Regions from separate parts of the Thaumasiovibrio subtropicus genome, predicted to be linked through region 1. Evidence: predicted binding sites of a transcription regulator. Region 1 holds the regulator's gene; each other region holds the start of a gene.
What was found. Region 1 encodes CRP, which controls carbon source genes, mostly activating them, when cyclic AMP is high. Its sites were predicted from a motif close to TGTGANNNNNNTCACA; they were not measured.
Positions count from the first base shown of each region.

Region 2: a site for CRP is predicted at 1,553-1,568, ahead of TSUB_RS03035 (CTP synthase). Genes of this name have one in related genera too.
Region 3: a site for CRP is predicted at 4,483-4,498, ahead of TSUB_RS13500 (NupC/NupG family nucleoside CNT transporter). Genes of this name have one in related genera too.

Region 1 covers NZ_AP023054.1:233,009-239,103, reverse strand. The annotation lists gene TSUB_RS01145 (OsmC family protein) at 1-252, opposite strand, end outside; gene crp (cAMP-activated global transcriptional regulator CRP) at 500-1,132, shown strand; gene TSUB_RS01135 (DUF1338 domain-containing protein) at 1,221-2,015, opposite strand; gene astD (succinylglutamate-semialdehyde dehydrogenase) at 2,020-3,483, opposite strand; gene astA (arginine N-succinyltransferase) at 3,508-4,530, opposite strand; gene TSUB_RS01120 (aspartate aminotransferase family protein) at 4,656-5,864, opposite strand.
Region 2 covers NZ_AP023054.1:629,269-635,363, reverse strand. The annotation lists gene TSUB_RS03035 (CTP synthase) at 1-1,470, opposite strand, end outside; gene mazG (nucleoside triphosphate pyrophosphohydrolase) at 1,631-2,434, opposite strand; gene relA (GTP diphosphokinase) at 2,541-4,757, opposite strand; gene rlmD (23S rRNA (uracil(1939)-C(5))-methyltransferase RlmD) at 4,839-6,095, opposite strand, start outside.
Region 3 covers NZ_AP023054.1:3,032,394-3,038,488, reverse strand. The annotation lists gene TSUB_RS13520 (ABC transporter permease) at 1-641, opposite strand, end outside; gene TSUB_RS13515 (ABC transporter ATP-binding protein) at 638-2,197, opposite strand; gene TSUB_RS13510 (BMP family lipoprotein) at 2,303-3,301, opposite strand; gene TSUB_RS13505 (TatD family hydrolase) at 3,638-4,417, shown strand; gene TSUB_RS13500 (NupC/NupG family nucleoside CNT transporter) at 4,645-5,892, shown strand.

The DNA.
Region 1 (6,095 bases):
TGCCGTAAAATAACGTGGCGCTTCATCACGACGCTGTGAGGTTAACGCCGCCTCACAGCTAACCACTTGCTGAGCCGCGCTTTTCAATCCATCGACGACATCAACAGAACTACAGCCGCCAGCAGCCATTAACACTAGCTCCATTGGGCTTGGGGCTTTCTCTCCACCATTGCCGTCCATCACTACACTGTGACCCGAATCGGACTGACCTAAGAAGGTCATTCCTTCCACCCATTTGACTCGTGACTGCATAAGTCTCTCCAAGTATCTCGTCAGTGTGTGATCATGTGCACACTTATGAGTAAAAAATGCCCGTTTCTCATCGATCTACATCAAGAAAAGGACGCCAAAACACGGTAAACTCAGGAATAAATTTGGTAAGTACGCTTGCAGCGTCGCAGCGGACTACATATCCTAGACAACGCACCAATACCATTGAGTTAATGCTCGATTATAAGGATATCGTTGTTGGGCAACAAATGCAGAGGAAGTTATTTTTATGGTTCCAGGTAAACCTCAAACTGATCCAACTTTAGAGTGGTTCCTGTCTCACTGTCACATTCACAAGTACCCATCAAAAAGTACTTTGATCCATGCAGGTGAGAAGGGTGAAACCCTTTACTACATCGTAAAAGGCTCAGTTGCAGTATTGATCAAGGATGAAGAAGGCAAGGAGATGATCCTGTCTTACCTTAACCAAGGTGACTTTATCGGTGAGCTTGGCCTATTTGAAGAAGGTCAAGAGCGTACGGCGTGGGTTCGTGCCAAGACCCCATGTGAAGTTGCTGAAATTTCTTACAAGAAATTCCGCCAGCTTATTCAAGTGAACCCAGACATCCTAATGCGCCTTTCTGCGCAAATGGCGAACCGTCTGCAAGTCACTAGCCAGAAAGTCGGTGACCTAGCGTTCCTCGATGTCACAGGCCGCATCGCACAAACACTGCTAAACCTAGCGCGCCAACCGGATGCGATGACGCACCCTGATGGCATGCAGATCAAGATTACCCGTCAAGAGATCGGTCAAATCGTTGGCTGTTCACGAGAGACGGTTGGTCGTATCTTGAAGATGCTAGAAGAGCAGAACCTGATTTCTGCACACGGTAAAACTATCGTGGTATACGGTACGCGTTAATCTGCTCTCAGCAGTCGCCTTCTCAACGGCAAACGTGAATCAAAAAAGCTCGCCTAGGCGAGCTTTTTGTTTGCTTCTCTTTTCCCTTTCATCCGTTTCGGTGGGTGCTCTCAAAAATCTTATCTGCCGATGCAGCAACGAAACCGGGGTATAATCGCCCATCCGCTTGTGGGTAACGTTTAGCAAACTCATAAAACCCGCCCGGAACAGTGGCCTCACCGTCACTGAATGTCACTGGCACGGCATCAGCCATGGTCGATGATTGTGCCAAGAGTACCTCTGGTCCTCCCTTGACTTCGCCGCCAGCATCATTCAACACGAAGTCATGTTGCTTCAAATAGGTATTCACTGTTTCTACTTCGTCAAACGTCGATAGTGCATTTATACTGACCGTAAAGTGATTTGCGCCATAACCGTGGGCCGCCACCCATGCCGCATATTCACTCTCTTCCGCCAAGGCTTGATACGTTGACAGAGATAACTGCCATGGTCGCCCTAACGAGAGAAAAGCACCATGCGGGTCCAACGGTGTCTCCATTTGCGCGACCAATGCACGCACATCGGATTGCAATCGGCTTGAACACTGTCCAACTAACAGCTCACTGATGAATACTTTCGGTGCTTCAGGATCCGGATGCTCAAAATGCTCAGCATAGAGGCGTTTTTTCTCAAAATGGTATTCCCCACCTCGCACGTACCCTGCAGCGATAAACGGCGCAGCCAACGCATCCAACCCCACATCAGGCAAATTAAATGTGCGTAACGCAATATGGTCATTAACCAACGGCTCTCCTTCACTCAGCAACGCATGAACACGCAATGCTGAGGGACAAAGTCGACGCGTATAATCTTGCCATAGGTGTTCAAACAGTCTTTTATACATAGCATCACCAGTTTTCGAGTCCGGGGGAACGTTGCGTTGGCATCAATGGGGTCTCTCCCTCCATTGACGCCATGGGATAAGCGCAATAATCCGCAGCATAATACGCACTTGGCCGTAAGTTTCCTGATGCACCCGGCCCGCCAAAAGGCGCATCCCCACTCGCGCCAGTGAGTTGCCGGTTTCGATTTACTATCCCAGCACGGATATGTTGCACGAAGAAGTCCCACTCCGAATCATCGGTAGAGATAAGGCCCGCAGACAGGCCAAAACGGGTGTTATTGGCCAGCTCTACCGCTTCGCTGAGAGCGGTATAGCGAACAACCTGCAACAAGGGGCCAAAGTACTCTTCGTCCGGTAATGTCTCAATCGCGCTCACATCCAAGATTGATGGCGTAACCACTGCGCCCACACCTCGCTCAGCAGATAACAGAGGAGCAGCACCCAACTCTAAAAGTCGTTGCTGCGCCGCCATAATACCGTCAGCGGCGACCGATGATATTTGCGGTCCCATAAAAGGTGCGGGCTCATCGAAAGGCCCACCAATTTGAATCGCTTTGGTGGCTTGAACTAGACGCGAAACAATCGCATCACCTATCTCTCCGTTGGGTAGGTATAACCGTCTAGCGCATGTGCATCGCTGACCCGCGCTGATAAACGCTGACTGGATGATGGTGTAAACAACCGCATCCACTTCCCCACAATGCGAAGAGACAACCAGCGGATTGTTTCCTCCCATCTCCAATGCCAACATTTTTCCTGGCTGACCCGCAAACTGTTGATGCAACAGATGCCCCGTATGCGCGCTTCCCGTGAACAACAGTCCATCTATGCCTGTATGACTCGCTAGCGCTTGGCCTGTCGACTTATCACCTTGCACCAAGTTCACTACCCCGGCAGGAAGTCCAGCTTGTTGCCATAGTTTGATCGCAAGCTCTCCCATTTTAGGCGTCAGCTCCGACGGCTTAAAGACAATAGTATTGCCAGCCAGTAGTGCTGGCACGATATGGCCATTGGGAAGGTGGCCGGGGAAATTGTAAGGGCCAAACACGGCTAACACACCAAGAGGACGGTGACGTAAAACGGCGGCGGTATCACCAAGGGATTTAGCTCGCTCCCCGGTTCGCTCTTCAAACGCGCGCTTTGAAATCGCAATTTTGCCCTTCATCGCGGCGGCTTCAGTACGGCTTTCCCACAACGGTTTGCCCGTCTCTTCCGCTATTGTTCGGGCGATTTCTTCGCTGTGCGTTTCAACCAGCTCCGCAAAGCGGTTCACTAAGGCATAACGTTCATCAACAGACGTCTGACGCCACTGCAAAAATGCGGCACGCGCTGCAGCAACCGCGAGAGACACTTGCTCCGGAGATGCGCTATCACCCTGCCAGACCCGCGCTTCACTATAGGGGTTGATAGACTGCATTGCTGCGCCCTCTCCCTTCACCCATTCCCCCGCAATCCAATGAGTACTCATGGCGACTCCTTATCTATCTGGGATTCACTCGTGCATTGCCAACAGGCGTACCGTCTCTCCGGCCTCTACCAATAGCGCATCGGCAATCTCAGCGCCCATGACAACCACCCCTCGCTTTTCGTCATAATGCAGATCAGCGGCTGTGGCACGAAAGTCAGCAAACTGGCTATTGCAGACGAGGAAGGGCTCACCCGCGTTAACGTCACCCACTTCGACCTGCGCTTGAAAAGAGTGACGGACAGACTCTATGTGGCGACGTTCGCATTCAACCGTTGGCCCGCCATCAAAGATGTCGACATAACCGCGGCAAGAGAAGCCTTCCTGTTCCAATAACCTCAAGGCTGGTCGCGTGTTGTCATGGACATGACCGATCACCGCCTGTGCTTCTTTACTCAGCAAGCTGACGTAAATTGGGTGCTTTGGCATCAAATCGGCAATAAAGCCTTTCTTACCGATCCCTGTCAGGTGATCGGCCAAGGTGAAGTCGATAGAAAAGAAGTGCTCTTTGAGCCACGCCCAGAATGGCGAGTTTCCTTGAGGATCAGACACACCACGCATTTCGGCGAACACGGTTTCAGAAAAACGCTCTGGATGTTCAGCCAACATAAGAAAGCGACACTTTGACATCAGTTTGCCATTGAGACCCTTCCTCCACCGTTCGCGCAGAAAGAGCGTGCAAATTTCGGTGCAGCCTGTGTAGTGATTTCCCAGTGCAAGCACTTCAACGACATTATGTACGCCAAGCTTAGGCGATGAATGGACGACTTTGGAAAGATGATAGCTGTAGAAAGGGACATCGAGCCCGATCGCGGCTTCAATCGCAGTAGTGCCGACAACGTCTCCTGTGGAGATATCTTCAGCCACCATCAAATAGCCTTGGTCACCCGCATGATCGACAACTTGCGCGAAACTCTGCTCGGAATGAGCAATACGCTTTTTGAGTAACTCTTCACTCACGGGTAGGGATGTAAAGCCATGGCCAGACTCTTTAGCACAAGTGAGTAACGCAGGGTAGTCAGCCATGGTGATAGGACGTATAACAAGCATGCAATCCTTCCTCCTGTACGCCAGCGGTGCGATACCCAAGCGACCTCACAGAGCCAATGAAAAGATGGCTTAGGTCCCTTTAGTGTAGCCAGCGCCCACAAAGCTGGGGCGCTAGTTAAGGAGATTTATACTGCTAAGCTGGCAATTGCTCTTTCCAGTCTTTCAAGACCTTGTTCCACTTCTTGCTGTGAGATAACAAGTGAAGGTGTGAATCGAACAACGTTTGGTCCTGCGACCAAGACAAGAAGCCCTTCCTGACCTGCCGCGATAAGAATGTCTCTTGCACGCCCCTGCCAAGCATCATTCAACGCCCCGCCAAGAAGCAAACCTTGACCACGAATCTCGCTAAATAGCTGGTATTTCTCGTTGATCTTGCCGAGACCTTCTCTGAACCAAGTTTCACGGACTTTGACGCCCGCCAACACTTCATCCGTGCTCACAACATCAATCACTGCATTCGCGACGGCACAAGCTAATGGGTTCCCCCCGTAGGTTGAACCATGCGTGCCCACTTTCATGTGTGCGGCTAACGCTGATGTTGTTAACATCGCACCAATAGGAAAGCCACCCCCAAGTGATTTTGCTGTGGTGAGAATATCCGGCGTCACACCTTGGCCTTGGTATGCATAAAAATGCCCAGTACGGCCGTTACCTGTCTGTACTTCATCAAAAATAAGCAATGCATCGTGCTTATCACACAGTGCGCGAACACCTTGAACAAACGCATCGCTCGGCGTAATGATGCCACCTTCACCTTGCAGCGGTTCCATCATAACGGCACATGTTTTATCAGAAATATGCGCTTCAAGTGCGGCAAGGTCGTTGTAATCCAAATGGGTGACATCTTGAGGCTTGGGGCCAAAGCCATCTGAATATGCCGCTTGACCACCCACCGTGACGGTAAAGAATGTGCGACCATGGAATCCTTGGCTAAAGGCGATAATTTCCGATTTTTCCGCACCATGTTTTTCAAAGGCAATGCGACGGGCCAATTTCAATGCCGCTTCATTCGCTTCGGCCCCAGAATTGGCGAAAAACACCTTTTCGGCGAAACTGATCTCTGTCAGTCGCTTTGCGAGCGCCAACGCCGGTTCATTCGTCATGACATTGCTGAGGTGCCAAAGCTTATTGGCTTGCTCGGTGAGCGCATTGACCATGGCTGGATGAGCGTGGCCTAAACAACTTACGGCGATCCCCCCCGCAAAGTCGATGTAATGCTTCCCTTGCTGATCCCAAACGCTTGCCCCTTCTCCGCGCACAGGGATCATTTCCATTGGGGCATAACAAGGCACCATCACCTCATCAAATAGGGATCGACTCATTGTCTGTTCCATATTACTCACTCCTTCCACTGTGCAGCGACTTCCTGACAGTATTAACAATTTATTAACCAATTCAATAGCAGAATCTGCTGTTCTTTCTTCTATTCATACCATAGCGATGGCAGAGTAAGACATAGTTATGCAGTTTTTATTGGCATTTATTAAGACATTGAGACGCAATAGACTCTTTCCAGAGAGGAAATGACAACAGAAAGGATACGGAATAGCAGTGAATAAATTTTC
Region 2 (6,095 bases), 400 kb from region 1:
ACCTGAAATGCGAAGACCCGCTTTCTTCAGTTCTGGCAACAGGGTGTTATTCACTTCAAAACGATGGCGATGGCGCTCATGAATCGTTGGATTACCGTACATTTCACGCGCTTTTGAGCCTTCTTCTAGGTGACAAAGCTGAGAACCAAGGCGCATGGTACCGCCTAGATCTGACTGCTCAGTACGCTCTTCAACTTTACCTTCGCCGTCAACCCACTCAGTGATCAGGCCAACAACTGGGTGCTGAGAGTCTTTGTTGAACTCAGTAGAGTGCGCATCTGTCATGCCCGCCACATTACGTGCGAACTCGATCAATGCCACTTGCATACCAAGACAGATACCTAGGTAAGGGATCTTATTCTCACGTGCATATTTTGCCGTCAGAATCTTACCTTCAACACCACGACCGCCAAAGCCGCCTGGTACTAGAATCGCATCTAAGCCTTGCAGCGCTTCATCACCTTTGCTCTCAACATCTTGAGAGTCAACATACTTGATGTTTACTGTGACACGGTTCTTCAAACCCGCGTGTTTCAGTGCTTCATTCACTGATTTGTAAGCATCAGGTAGTTCAATATACTTACCAACCATACCAATGGTGATTTCACCAGTAGGGTTAGCTTCTTCGTAGATAACTTGTTCCCACTCACTTAAATCTGCCTCTGGCGCTGTAATGCCAAAGCGATTACACACGAGATCATCAAGACCTTGAGATTTGATTAGCTGTGGGATTTTGTAGATAGAATCTACATCTTTCATTGAGATAACAGCTTTCTCAGATACGTTACAGAACAGTGCAATCTTCGCACGCTCATTCGCAGGGATAACACGATCACTACGACACACTAACACATCTGGCTGAATACCAATTGAAAGCAACTCTTTTACAGAGTGCTGAGTAGGTTTGGTTTTTACTTCACCGGCAGCGGCGAGGTAAGGGACAAGCGTGAGGTGCATGAACATTGCACGTTCACGGCCAAGTTCAACCGCTAACTGACGGATTGCTTCCATGAACGGGAGTGATTCGATATCACCAACCGTACCACCCACTTCAACGATAGCCACATCGTGACCTTCTGCGCCCGCTTTAACCCGGTCTTTGATTTCGTTGGTGATGTGAGGGATAACCTGGATTGTTGCACCAAGGTAGTCGCCACGACGCTCTTTACGCAATACGTCGGCGTAGATACGACCCGCAGTGAAGTTGTTGCGCTTCGTCATCTTAGTACGAATGAAGCGCTCATAGTGACCCAAGTCTAGGTCGGTCTCTGCACCGTCTTCCGTAACAAATACTTCACCGTGTTGAGTTGGGCTCATTGTGCCTGGGTCAACGTTGATGTATGGATCGAGCTTCATCATTGTGACGTTTAAGCCACGCGCTTCAAGAATAGCAGCTAGAGATGCAGCAGCAATACCTTTACCTAGAGAGGATACTACCCCGCCAGTAACAAAAATGTAGTTTGTTGTCATGCTTAACCTGGAAGTTGGTTTAGAGGAATTAAAATGTATCTGGACGGGACGCTACTATACCAGAGCCACTTTATTGCCACAACGTGAAAAGTATCACACTCATCGGCGATTTTTCTTGTCTCAAATCAATAGCCGTCACGCAATCGAGTGCGTTGTTACATTATGATGCGTTGTTTTTTTCACGCTTTTTCACCGCTTGCCAGTGCGCCTCTAGGGTTTCTAGGTCACACTCATCCAAGCGCTTACCTTGTTCTAGCACATTTTTTTCCACTTGGCGAAAGCGACGTTCAAACTTCTTATTTGCACGAGCAAGTGCCATTTCAGGTTTCACTCCTGCATGACGAGCTAAATTTGCTGCAGCAAACAGTAAGTCACCCACTTCATCTTCTATTCTGTCTGCATCAGGTGACACTTGCATGACTTCCGCCATCACTTCATCGATCTCTTCATGCACCTTATCGACCACAGGCCCGAAGCTATCCCAGTCAAAGCCATGCCTTGCTACGCGCTTTTGAATTTTGTCGGCGCGGATCAATGCCGGAAACGCATTGGGAATGTTATCCAACACGCTCTGCTGCCCTTTCTCTTCTCGCTCAGCCGCTTTTTCTTGCTCCCAACTTGCATTGAGTGCTGACTCATCAGCGAGTTCTCTGTCTGCAAACACATGCGGATGACGACGTACTAGTTTGTCATTTAGATCGGTGACCACATCTTCAAAGCTAAACAGATCATCTTCTTTCGCCAGTTGACTGTAAAAAATAATCTGGAACAGCAAATCCCCCAGCTCTTCACGAAGCTCTTGCCAATCCTGTCGCTCTATCGCGTCAGCCACTTCATACACCTCTTCAATGGTGTGCGGCACAATGGTGTCAAAACGCTGCTTTAAATCCCAAGGACATCCGCCATTTGGGTCGCGCAGTTTGACCATGATTGCCAGTAGTTCATCAATCGGTTTTACAGACATGGTGCTTACCTTTACTCATAATAAAACGGGAAGCGGCTCTAATGTCGAGCTACCTCCCGTTGCTATCCTACTATTTTACTACGCAGTAACGAACTCAATTGCCCCTTTAATGTAACCTGCGCGCTTGAGCAACATCGCGCAATGACTCAATACGCTTCAACACACGACCAAGGGTGTCTAAGTCTTCGAGCTCAATCTCAAAGTCCATCACGGCCAACTGCTTCTTGTTATCGAAGCGGCTCTTCATACCACTGACCGTGATCTTTTCGTTGGCGAGTGTGGTTGTCAGATCTTTTAACAGACCACTGCGTTCATTCGCTAGCACACGTACGGTGATCTTATATCGGCCGCTGAAGTTACCCCAGACCACGTCAATAATGCGCTCAGGGGCGTGGATGCGTAGCTCTTCGAGTTGTTCACAATCGCTTCGGTGCACAGAGATACCGCGCCCTTGGGTGACAAAACCACAAATATCATCACCGGGTATCGGCTGACAACAACGTGCGAGATGTGTCATTAAGTTATCGACACCCTCCACCACAATGGCATCTCGACTCGGCTTTTGGGTCGAGGTCGTAGTGCCACTTTCAGTGAGTTTTTCGAGCAGTTGCTGATCTTCTTCCTCTGCCGTCGGCTTATTAACCAAGGCATTGATATGATTAACAACCTGATTGATGCGTAGATCGCCACTTCCTAAGCCAGCAAACAGTTCATCAGTGCTGTTCACATTGAAGCGTTTTAACGCATACTCTTCTGCGTCTTTTAATGTGGCATTGATTTTAACTAGCTCAATGTCAAGGATCTCTTTCCCCGCGGCGATGTTCTTATCGCGATCTTGCTTACGGAACCAAGCGTGTACTTTGGCACGCGCTCGACTGGAGGTCACAAACCCTAAACTTGGATTCAGCCAATCGCGAGAGGGGTTCGGCTCTTTCTGAGTGATGATTTCAACTTGATCGCCCATTTGCAGCTTATAAGTGAACGGGACAATACGGCCCTCAACTTTTGCGCCAATGCAACGGTGACCCACTTCAGAGTGAATGTGATAGGCAAAATCGAGTGGTGTGGCATCGGCGGGTAGATCGACAACATCCCCCTTTGGTGTAAAGGCATAGACGCGATCATCAAACACCTGACTCCGAAGCTCTTCAAGCATATCACCAGAATCAGACATCTCTTCTTGCCACGCTAGTAGCTTACGTAACCAAGTGATCTTTTCGTCGTAGGCTGAACCTTTACCGCTACCCCCTTCTTTGTACTTCCAGTGCGCAGCGACGCCAAGCTCTGACTCTTCATGCATTGCCTTGGTGCGAATCTGAATCTCGACCGTTTTACCATTCGGCCCCAAAACCACTGTGTGGATAGACTGGTATCCGTTTGGCTTTGGGTTAGCAACATAATCATCAAACTCTTTGGGAAGATGACGATACTTGGTGTGCACTATGCCTAATGCGGCGTAGCAATCTTGAATCTCATCCGCAACAATACGCACCGCTCGCACATCAAACAGCTCATCAAACGCAAGGTTCTTTTTCTTCATCTTGCGCCAAATACTGTATATGTGCTTCGGCCGCCCTTGCACTTCCGCACCAATATTGGACTGTTTCATGGATACGGCAAGATCGCTCACAAACTCTTCAATATACTGCTCGCGATCAATACGGCGCTCAGACAGTTGCTTGGCTATTTGTTTGTAAATATCGGGGTGTTGGTAGCGGAACGCGTAATCTTCAATTTCCCATTTGAGCTGACCAATACCTAACCGGTTGGCGAGAGGCGCGTAGATGTTCGCACACTCTTTTGCCACATTACGGCGAATAGCATCGGGCTCATCTTTCACTTCGCGTAGATGGCAAATACGCTCTGCGAGCTTGATAACCACACAGCGGAAATCTTCCACCATTGAAAGCAGCATGCGACGAATATTATCGACTTGCAATGAGGTCGCCGTATCGCCTGTCGCGGCACTTAGATGGCCAATTGCCGCCATCTGCTCCACGCCTTCGACCATCTCAACGATAACCTTGGAGTGGTTATCATGCAGGGCTTCGTGACTATAGAGGCCCATCTCTACAATCGGGAATAACAAGGCTGAGATCAACGTGCTGGCGTCCATATTCAAGGTCACCAGAATCTCAACCATTTCTCGACCACGCCATAAAACTAATGGCGCATAGTCAGACCCCTCTACCTGCTGCTCACACAGCTGGTAAGTGGCAATAATTCTTTTCTTGGTCTGCTTATCTTGTTGCAGACTCTCAGCCCATTGCGCCAACTCAAATGCGCGATTTTCCGTTAAATGTGCACCGCGTATCGCGACCATTATCCCTTCCCATTATCGCTATAACTTACTGGCCTTTTGGCCAAGTTGTTGCAGTCACGAGTTAATTAAGTTGCCTTTATCTCATAACTTAGTGAATAACGCCATGGACTCTGTATGTCCAGTGTGTGGAAACATATCCATAGTACCGAGTTTGGTTAACTGATAACCGTTTTTCAGTAAGATCTCACTGTCCCGCGCGAGGGTCGCCGGGTTGCAAGATACATAGACCACTTTCTTGGCTGCCAAGTTCACCACATGTTCCATCACACCCGCTGCGCCCGCACGAGCTGGGTCCAGCAGCACTTTATCAAAAGGCTCTGCGGCCCAAACTTGGGTACTGAAATCCTCATCCAAATTCGCTTGATAAAATCGCGCATTACTTAATCCATTCGCTTTCGCATTCTGCGCAGCACGCATCACCATCTCATCCACGCCCTCCACACCGACAACCTCAGCGACACGGGTAGCCAATGGCAATGAGAAATTACCCAACCCACAGAAGAGATCGAGAACACGCTCTTGGCTATCTAGCTCCAACCAATCCAGCGCCTGTCTAACCATATCGACATTGACAGCGCGGTTTACCTGAATGAAATCTCCTGGCTGGAAAAACACCTTACATTGTTCAATTTCATAGTAGGGAGCAGGACCACACAGTTGGGTCGTTACCTTGCCATCAGCAGAGTGGAACAACATCACCTCATTTTGCTCCGCAAACTGTTGCAATGTATTAAGGTGTTGCGGTTTTAGTGCTGCAGTATGCCGTAGCATGACAACAATACCGTTATCCGCATCAATCAACTCGATATGCCCCAACGCACGTGGCTGCTTGAAACGCATAACGCATTTTTTTAACTCAGGGAGCAATGCCATTAGCTTGGGCGAAAGCACCTCACAGGCAACGACATCGACGATCGCTTTACTGCCTTTTTCGCGAAACCCGACTTGCAACTGATTTTGCTTATCAAGCCAAAGACTCAACCGAGCACTACGTCGATATCCTAAGCTGTCACCAATGATGGGCTCAACACGTTCAGCGATTTCGAGATATGGCTGAAACAAACGCTCAACCGCGGCACTTTTTAACCCTACCTGCGCTTGATGCGCCAGATGCTGTAAGTTACATCCTCCACACCGTTGATAGTGTTGACAAAACGGGGGGAGACGCTCAGCTGTGGTTTTTAAAAGTTTGATCAGCTTTGCTTTAGCATAATTTCGTTTCTGCTCGGTAAATTGGATTAGTGCCTCTTCTCCTGGCAGCACCCCATCAACAAAAACGGTTTTACCGTCGAGGTTTCCTACCCCGGCTCCGTGCGCATCCAAACGCGTAACGAGAAG
Region 3 (6,095 bases), 820 kb from region 1:
CAGAGAAGCGCGAACAAGAAGCTTAGGTTGAGTGGGCTAGCCGCCATTTCAATACCGAGTGGTGAGAGCATTTCATGCATCTTAGGCAGCCAGCTATTGGCGTTAAAGACACGACTTTCTGTCGCCATGGTATTTTCTGGCTTAAGCACATTGACCAACAAATACCCCATCAGTGATGCAGAGATGAAGTTAAACATGATGGTCGTGATCACGATGTGTGAGCCGCGTTTTGCTTGCAGATAGGCTGGGATAAAGGCCCAAGCCCCACCAAACAATGCCCCAGCTAACACCGCGACGGGGAACACAAGATACCACGGGGCATACTCGCCTAACGTTAAGCAGACTAACCCGATACCTAGACCACCGATATAGGCTTGACCTTCCCCCCCGATATTGAATAGGCCAGCATGAAAGGCGACCGCAACGGCTAAGCCTGTAAAGATAAAGCCGGTGGCGTAATACAGGGTATAACCGAAGCCCTCTGCATACCCAAAGGCACCAATCCACATGACTTTGGCGGCATCAATAGGGCTGATATCGATATAGAGGAACAAAAGTGCGGAGACAGCAAACGCAACCAACACATTGATGGCGGGCAGCAGGGCGACGTTGACCCATGCAGGTACTTTAGCTTGACTCATTGTTCACCTCCCTGAGCCACAGATTTTAGATGCTCTGGGATGATGTTGGCCATCATCAGACCGAGGGTTTTCTCATCGGCTTGTGAGGCATCGACTTCACCGACGATGCGACCTTCGAAAAAGACAATGATCCGATCAGCAAGAGAGAGGATCTCATCAAGCTCGACTGACACTAACAACACCGCTTTGTTCGCGTCGCGGCTCGCAATGATCTGCTGGTGGATATACTCAATCGCACCGATATCGACGCCTCGGGTCGGTTGACCAATCAATAAGATATCGGGATCTTGCTCCATCTCACGGGCAATGACGATCTTCTGTTGATTACCCCCAGAAAAGTTAGCCGTCTTAAGGTGGATGTCATTCGGGCGTACATCCCATTTATCCATACCTTGTTGGCAGAGATCAGCGATGGCCTTTTTATCCTGCAAGGTGCCTTTGTTGTACATTGGAAGGTGGTGGTAGCCGAGAATATAGGCTTCTTGGGCGGCGAACTTATTGATCAAGCCTTGCTTGTGTCGATCTTCTGGAATATGCCCAACCCCCATGGCGCGGACCTGACGAGGATCCGTCGGATGTTCAGCGTCAATGGTGTAGCCATTGAGTTCAATACGGCCCTTGGAAGGCGCGAGGCTGCCAGAGAGTAAACCCAGTAACTCAGATTGGCCATTCCCTGACACCCCGGCAATGCCAACGATTTCACCTTGGCGCACTTCTAGGCTGACGTTATCAACGCGCGGTACCTGATTTTCGTCGAGAAAACTGACGTTATTTACCTTGATGAGCGCTTTATCGGGGGTGGCGCTATCTTTGTCAGCTTTTAGGCGCACTTTGCGTCCGACCATGAGTTCAGCAAGATGTTCTTTATTGGTCTCTGCGGTTTTAACATGGGCAACCATGGCGCCTTGACGCATCACCGACACATTATCGGTAATGGCGAGCACTTCACGTAGTTTGTGGGTAATGATGATAACCGTCGTGCCTTGAGCACGCAGCTTATCAAGAATATTAAAAAGGTGGTCAGCTTCTTGTGGTGTGAGAACCCCAGTCGGCTCATCAAGAATCAGTATTTTGGCGTCTCGGTAAAGCGCTTTTAGAATCTCTACCCGTTGTTGGAGGCCAACAGGCAGCTCGCCAACAATGGCATCGAGTGGCACTTCAAGGCCATAATCTTGCTCGATTTTTAGGAGCTTCTCGCGGGCGGCTTGTTCGCTCTCTTTCAGCTTCCAGCCGCTTTCTGCGCCAAGAATAATGTTCTCAAGTACGGTAAAGGTGTCTACCAACATGAAATGCTGGTGCACCATACCAATCCCTGCCGCGATAGCCGCTTGAGAGTTCGCAGGGCGATAGGGTTGATGATTGACATGCATTTCACCACTGTCAGCATGGTAGAAGCCGTAGATGATGCTCATTAATGTCGATTTTCCTGCACCATTTTCACCCACAATGCCGTGGATGGTGCCGGAGGGAATTTGTAGATCGATCGCTTTGTTGGCGTGGACTGCGCCAAAACGTTTGTCGATCTGTTTTAGCTCAATGGAAAAGGTCTGCGTCACGTGTCGCCTCTGAATACAACGATACCCAAACCACAGTGTAGTGTGGTTTGGGTATTAGGCACGGCGAAAATACCGTTGTTATTATTTGCTAGCGAAAAGAGTCGCTTAGTAGGTACACTCGTTATTCGACATGTAGTCATGAACAACGATCTTGCCAGCGATGATGTCAGCCTTTAGGCCTTCGACATACGCTTTCATGTCATCGCTCACCAACGCTTGGTTGTGCTCATCGAGTGCCCACTCAACACCATCTTCCGCAAGGCCAAGGACTTGAATACCCCCTTCCCAGTTGCCTTCCATGCTGTCGACCCACGTTTTCTTCGCCGCCAAACCGACACGTTTCACCATTGAGGTCAACATGGTGCCCGGTTGCAAGTGGTTTTGGTTCGAGTCAACACCGATAGCAAGGTTACCTGCGTCTTTTGCTGCTTGGTAAACACCCATACCTGTGCCACCTGCCGCTGCATAGATGACATCCACACCTTGAGAGAACTGCGACATGGCGAGCTCAGACCCTTTGGCTGGGTCAGCAAATGCCGCTGGTGTTGAGCCAGTCATGTTCTGCAGTACAACTGCTTCAGGATTTGCGTACTTTGCACCTTGCTCGTAGCCACATTGGAACTTACGGATCAAGGGAATATCCATACCACCCACAAAGCCTACTTTGCCTGACTCAGAGGCTTTAGCTGCCAATGCGCCAACCAGGAATGAACCTTCATGCTCTTTGAACACGATAGATTGCACGTTCGGTTTTTCGATAACAGAATCGATGATGGTGAACTTGGTCTCAGGGAACTCAGTGGCGACTTTCTCCACTGCTGAGCTCATGTTGAAGCCAACCGCAACAATGGGGCTAAAGCCGCGGCTTGCTAGGCGGCGCAGACCTTGCTCACGTTGCGCTTCGTTTTGTGGCTCGAACTCACGGACTTCGACGCCGCGCTCTTCTTTAAGCGCCACGACACCGTTTTGGTATACAGCTTCGTTGAATGATTTATCGAATTTACCTGCGGTGTCATAGATGACTGCAGGCTTAGGAGCGGCGAAAGCACCAAAGCTGGAGATAGCCAGCGCGAGTGCTGAAAGTTTGATGATTTTGTTTTTCACTGTTTGGGTCCTTATTGATCGTCCTAACCGAAATCAATGGTCGGCGGTCGCGCTGCTTTATACATAAACAGTACGACCGCTATACGATAATAAAAAAGCCTTCAGAGTCGGAACGGTAAACCTCGAAAACCCTCCTTGAACCACAGCAAAAAATGTCACAATTGGTAACTCACGAATAAGGAGGTGATACATATCACAACTCCATATGTGGGTTATGAGCTTAGTAATCGCCTGAGTGTGATGGCGAATGGAGAAAAGTGAGTAGTCACACAAATAGTTGCTCATATACTATTAATGAGTGTGATACCTAAAATGGCAATCTAGAGACCTAACTTCATGAATTTTGAGCCTCTTATCGATACCCACTGCCACCTCGACTTTGACGTTTTTCAAGCTGATCACAACGCGTTGTTTGCTTCTGCCCATGCGGCTGGCGTCACTCGTTTTATTGTGCCCAGTGTCGGGGCATGGAACTGGCAGCAGGTCGAAACATTGAGCGATAACCATCCCGGCGTCTACTATGCGCTTGGTATGCACCCCTATTTTCTTGCAAGACATCAGCAAGGTGACGTTGAGCATCTGGCTACGCGATTATCCAACGCCTCAGCGGATTGTGTCGCGGTTGGTGAGTGCGGGCTCGATTTTTTTCAGAAAACGACGGATACCCAATTGCAGCTCAATATATTGGAAGCCCACCTGATGTTGGCAAAAGCACATCAACTCCCTGTCATTCTGCATTGTCGACGTGCCCATGGTGAGATGCTCAAAGTACTAAAAAAGTATCGACCTAATAAAGGAGGGGTTGTCCACGGCTTTTCGGGAAGCTATCAACAAGCGATGGATTTTTTCAAATTGGGTTTTGTGATTGGGGTGGGAGGGACTATTACTTATGAACGCGCTAAAAAAACCCGTGATGCGATCAGTCGATTACCGTTAGAAGCCTTGGTATTGGAAACCGATTCGCCGGATATGCCTCTCGCTGGGTTTCAAGGTGAGCCTAATAAGCCAGACAGGTTGCCACTCGTCTTGCGGGCATTGGACGAAGTACGAAAAGAGTCGATCAAGGACTTAGCGAGCGCAACGGTACGCAACAGCGAAGCGCTATTTGGGCTGTGAATGGATGAATCGTTATCACGACGTAAACGTTTGCGAAAAACGTTTGCGTGAAATGCTGTCTATAATGTGACCTATATCACGGTTTTAGATCTCATTTCCTTTTGGTTGCTTTTAAAAGTGTGATTTTGACATTATTTTATCGCGCCGCGCATCCGTATAATGCGCTGGACTCTTTTAGAGCCAAAACTGTCGAGACGCCAAATATAAATTTTAGGAACCCCTTTACTATGAGCCTAATTATGAGCCTGGTTGGGATGGTGGTATTAATAGGCATTGCCGTACTACTGTCTGATAACCGTAAAGCGATTAACCTTCGCACCGTTGGTGGTGCATTTGCTATCCAGTTTATCTTGGGTGGTTTTATCCTTTTTGTCCCTGCGGGCCAGAAAGTACTTAAAGGCGTTTCTGACGCTGTATCTAACGTAATTGACTACGGCCAAGAAGGTACTGGTTTCCTTTTCGGTAACCTTGTTAACTTCTCTGTGGACGGTCTGGGCTTCATTTTTGCGTTTAAGGTTCTTCCTACGCTGATCTTCTTCTCAGCTCTGATCTCAGTACTTTACTACCTGGGTGTAATGCAGTGGGTTATCAAGATTCTTGGTGGCGGTCTGCAGAAAGCGCTGGGTACTTCTCGTGCCGAATCTATGTCTGCCGCTGCGAACATCTTTGTTGGTCAAACAGAAGCCCCATTGGTTGTTAAACCTTTCGTTCCTAAGATGACTCAGTCTGAGCTATTCGCGGTAATGTGTGGTGGTCTAGCTTCTATCGCTGGTGGTGTAATGGCGGGTTACGCGTCAATGGGCGTGCCAATTGAATATCTTGTTGCGGCTTCTTTCATGGCGGCACCAGGTGGTCTTCTATTCGCTAAAATCATCAAGCCAGAAACGAATGAGCCAGTTGAGCAACTTGCTGACATCGGCGCAGAAGGCGATGACAAACCAGCAAACGTTATCGACGCAGCAGCGGGCGGTGCGGCTTCTGGTCTTCAGCTTGCGCTAAACGTGGGTGCGATGCTAATCGCGTTCATCGGTCTGATCGCGCTAGTGAATGGTTTCCTAGGTTGGGCGGGTGGCCTATTCGGTCAAGAGAACCTAACTCTAGAAGGTATCCTAGGTCTAATCTTTGCACCACTAGCATGGCTAATCGGTGTACCTTGGGCTGAAGCGACTATCGCAGGTGAGTTCATTGGTCTTAAGACTGTTGCAAACGAATTCGTTGCATACGCAGGCTTCGCACCTTACTTAGGTGATGCTGCACCAGTAGTACTTTCTGAGAAGACGAAAGCGATCATCTCGTTTGCACTATGTGGTTTCGCGAACCTATCGTCTATCGCTATCCTGTTGGGTGGTTTGGGTAGTCTGGCACCGAAACGTCGCGGCGACATCGCGCGTCTAGGTGTGAAAGCAATCATTGCTGGTACCCTATCTAACTTGATGGCTGCAACCATTGCAGGCTTCTTCCTGACACTCGCGTAATCCGCACACTGTCAGAACCAAACGCCACAGCTTGCTGTGGCGTTTGTTGTTTCTGAAGCCTAAAAATGGCTGGCCTAGAGTGAGGGATGCAAAACGTTTGCTTTTTATCTCCACGGCACCAATAGCAGAAAACACTTAAAATCCGACGCTCCTCCTCCTTTTCATCGTGCGTTGTGCGACTACACTAGGAGAGGGATTTGCAA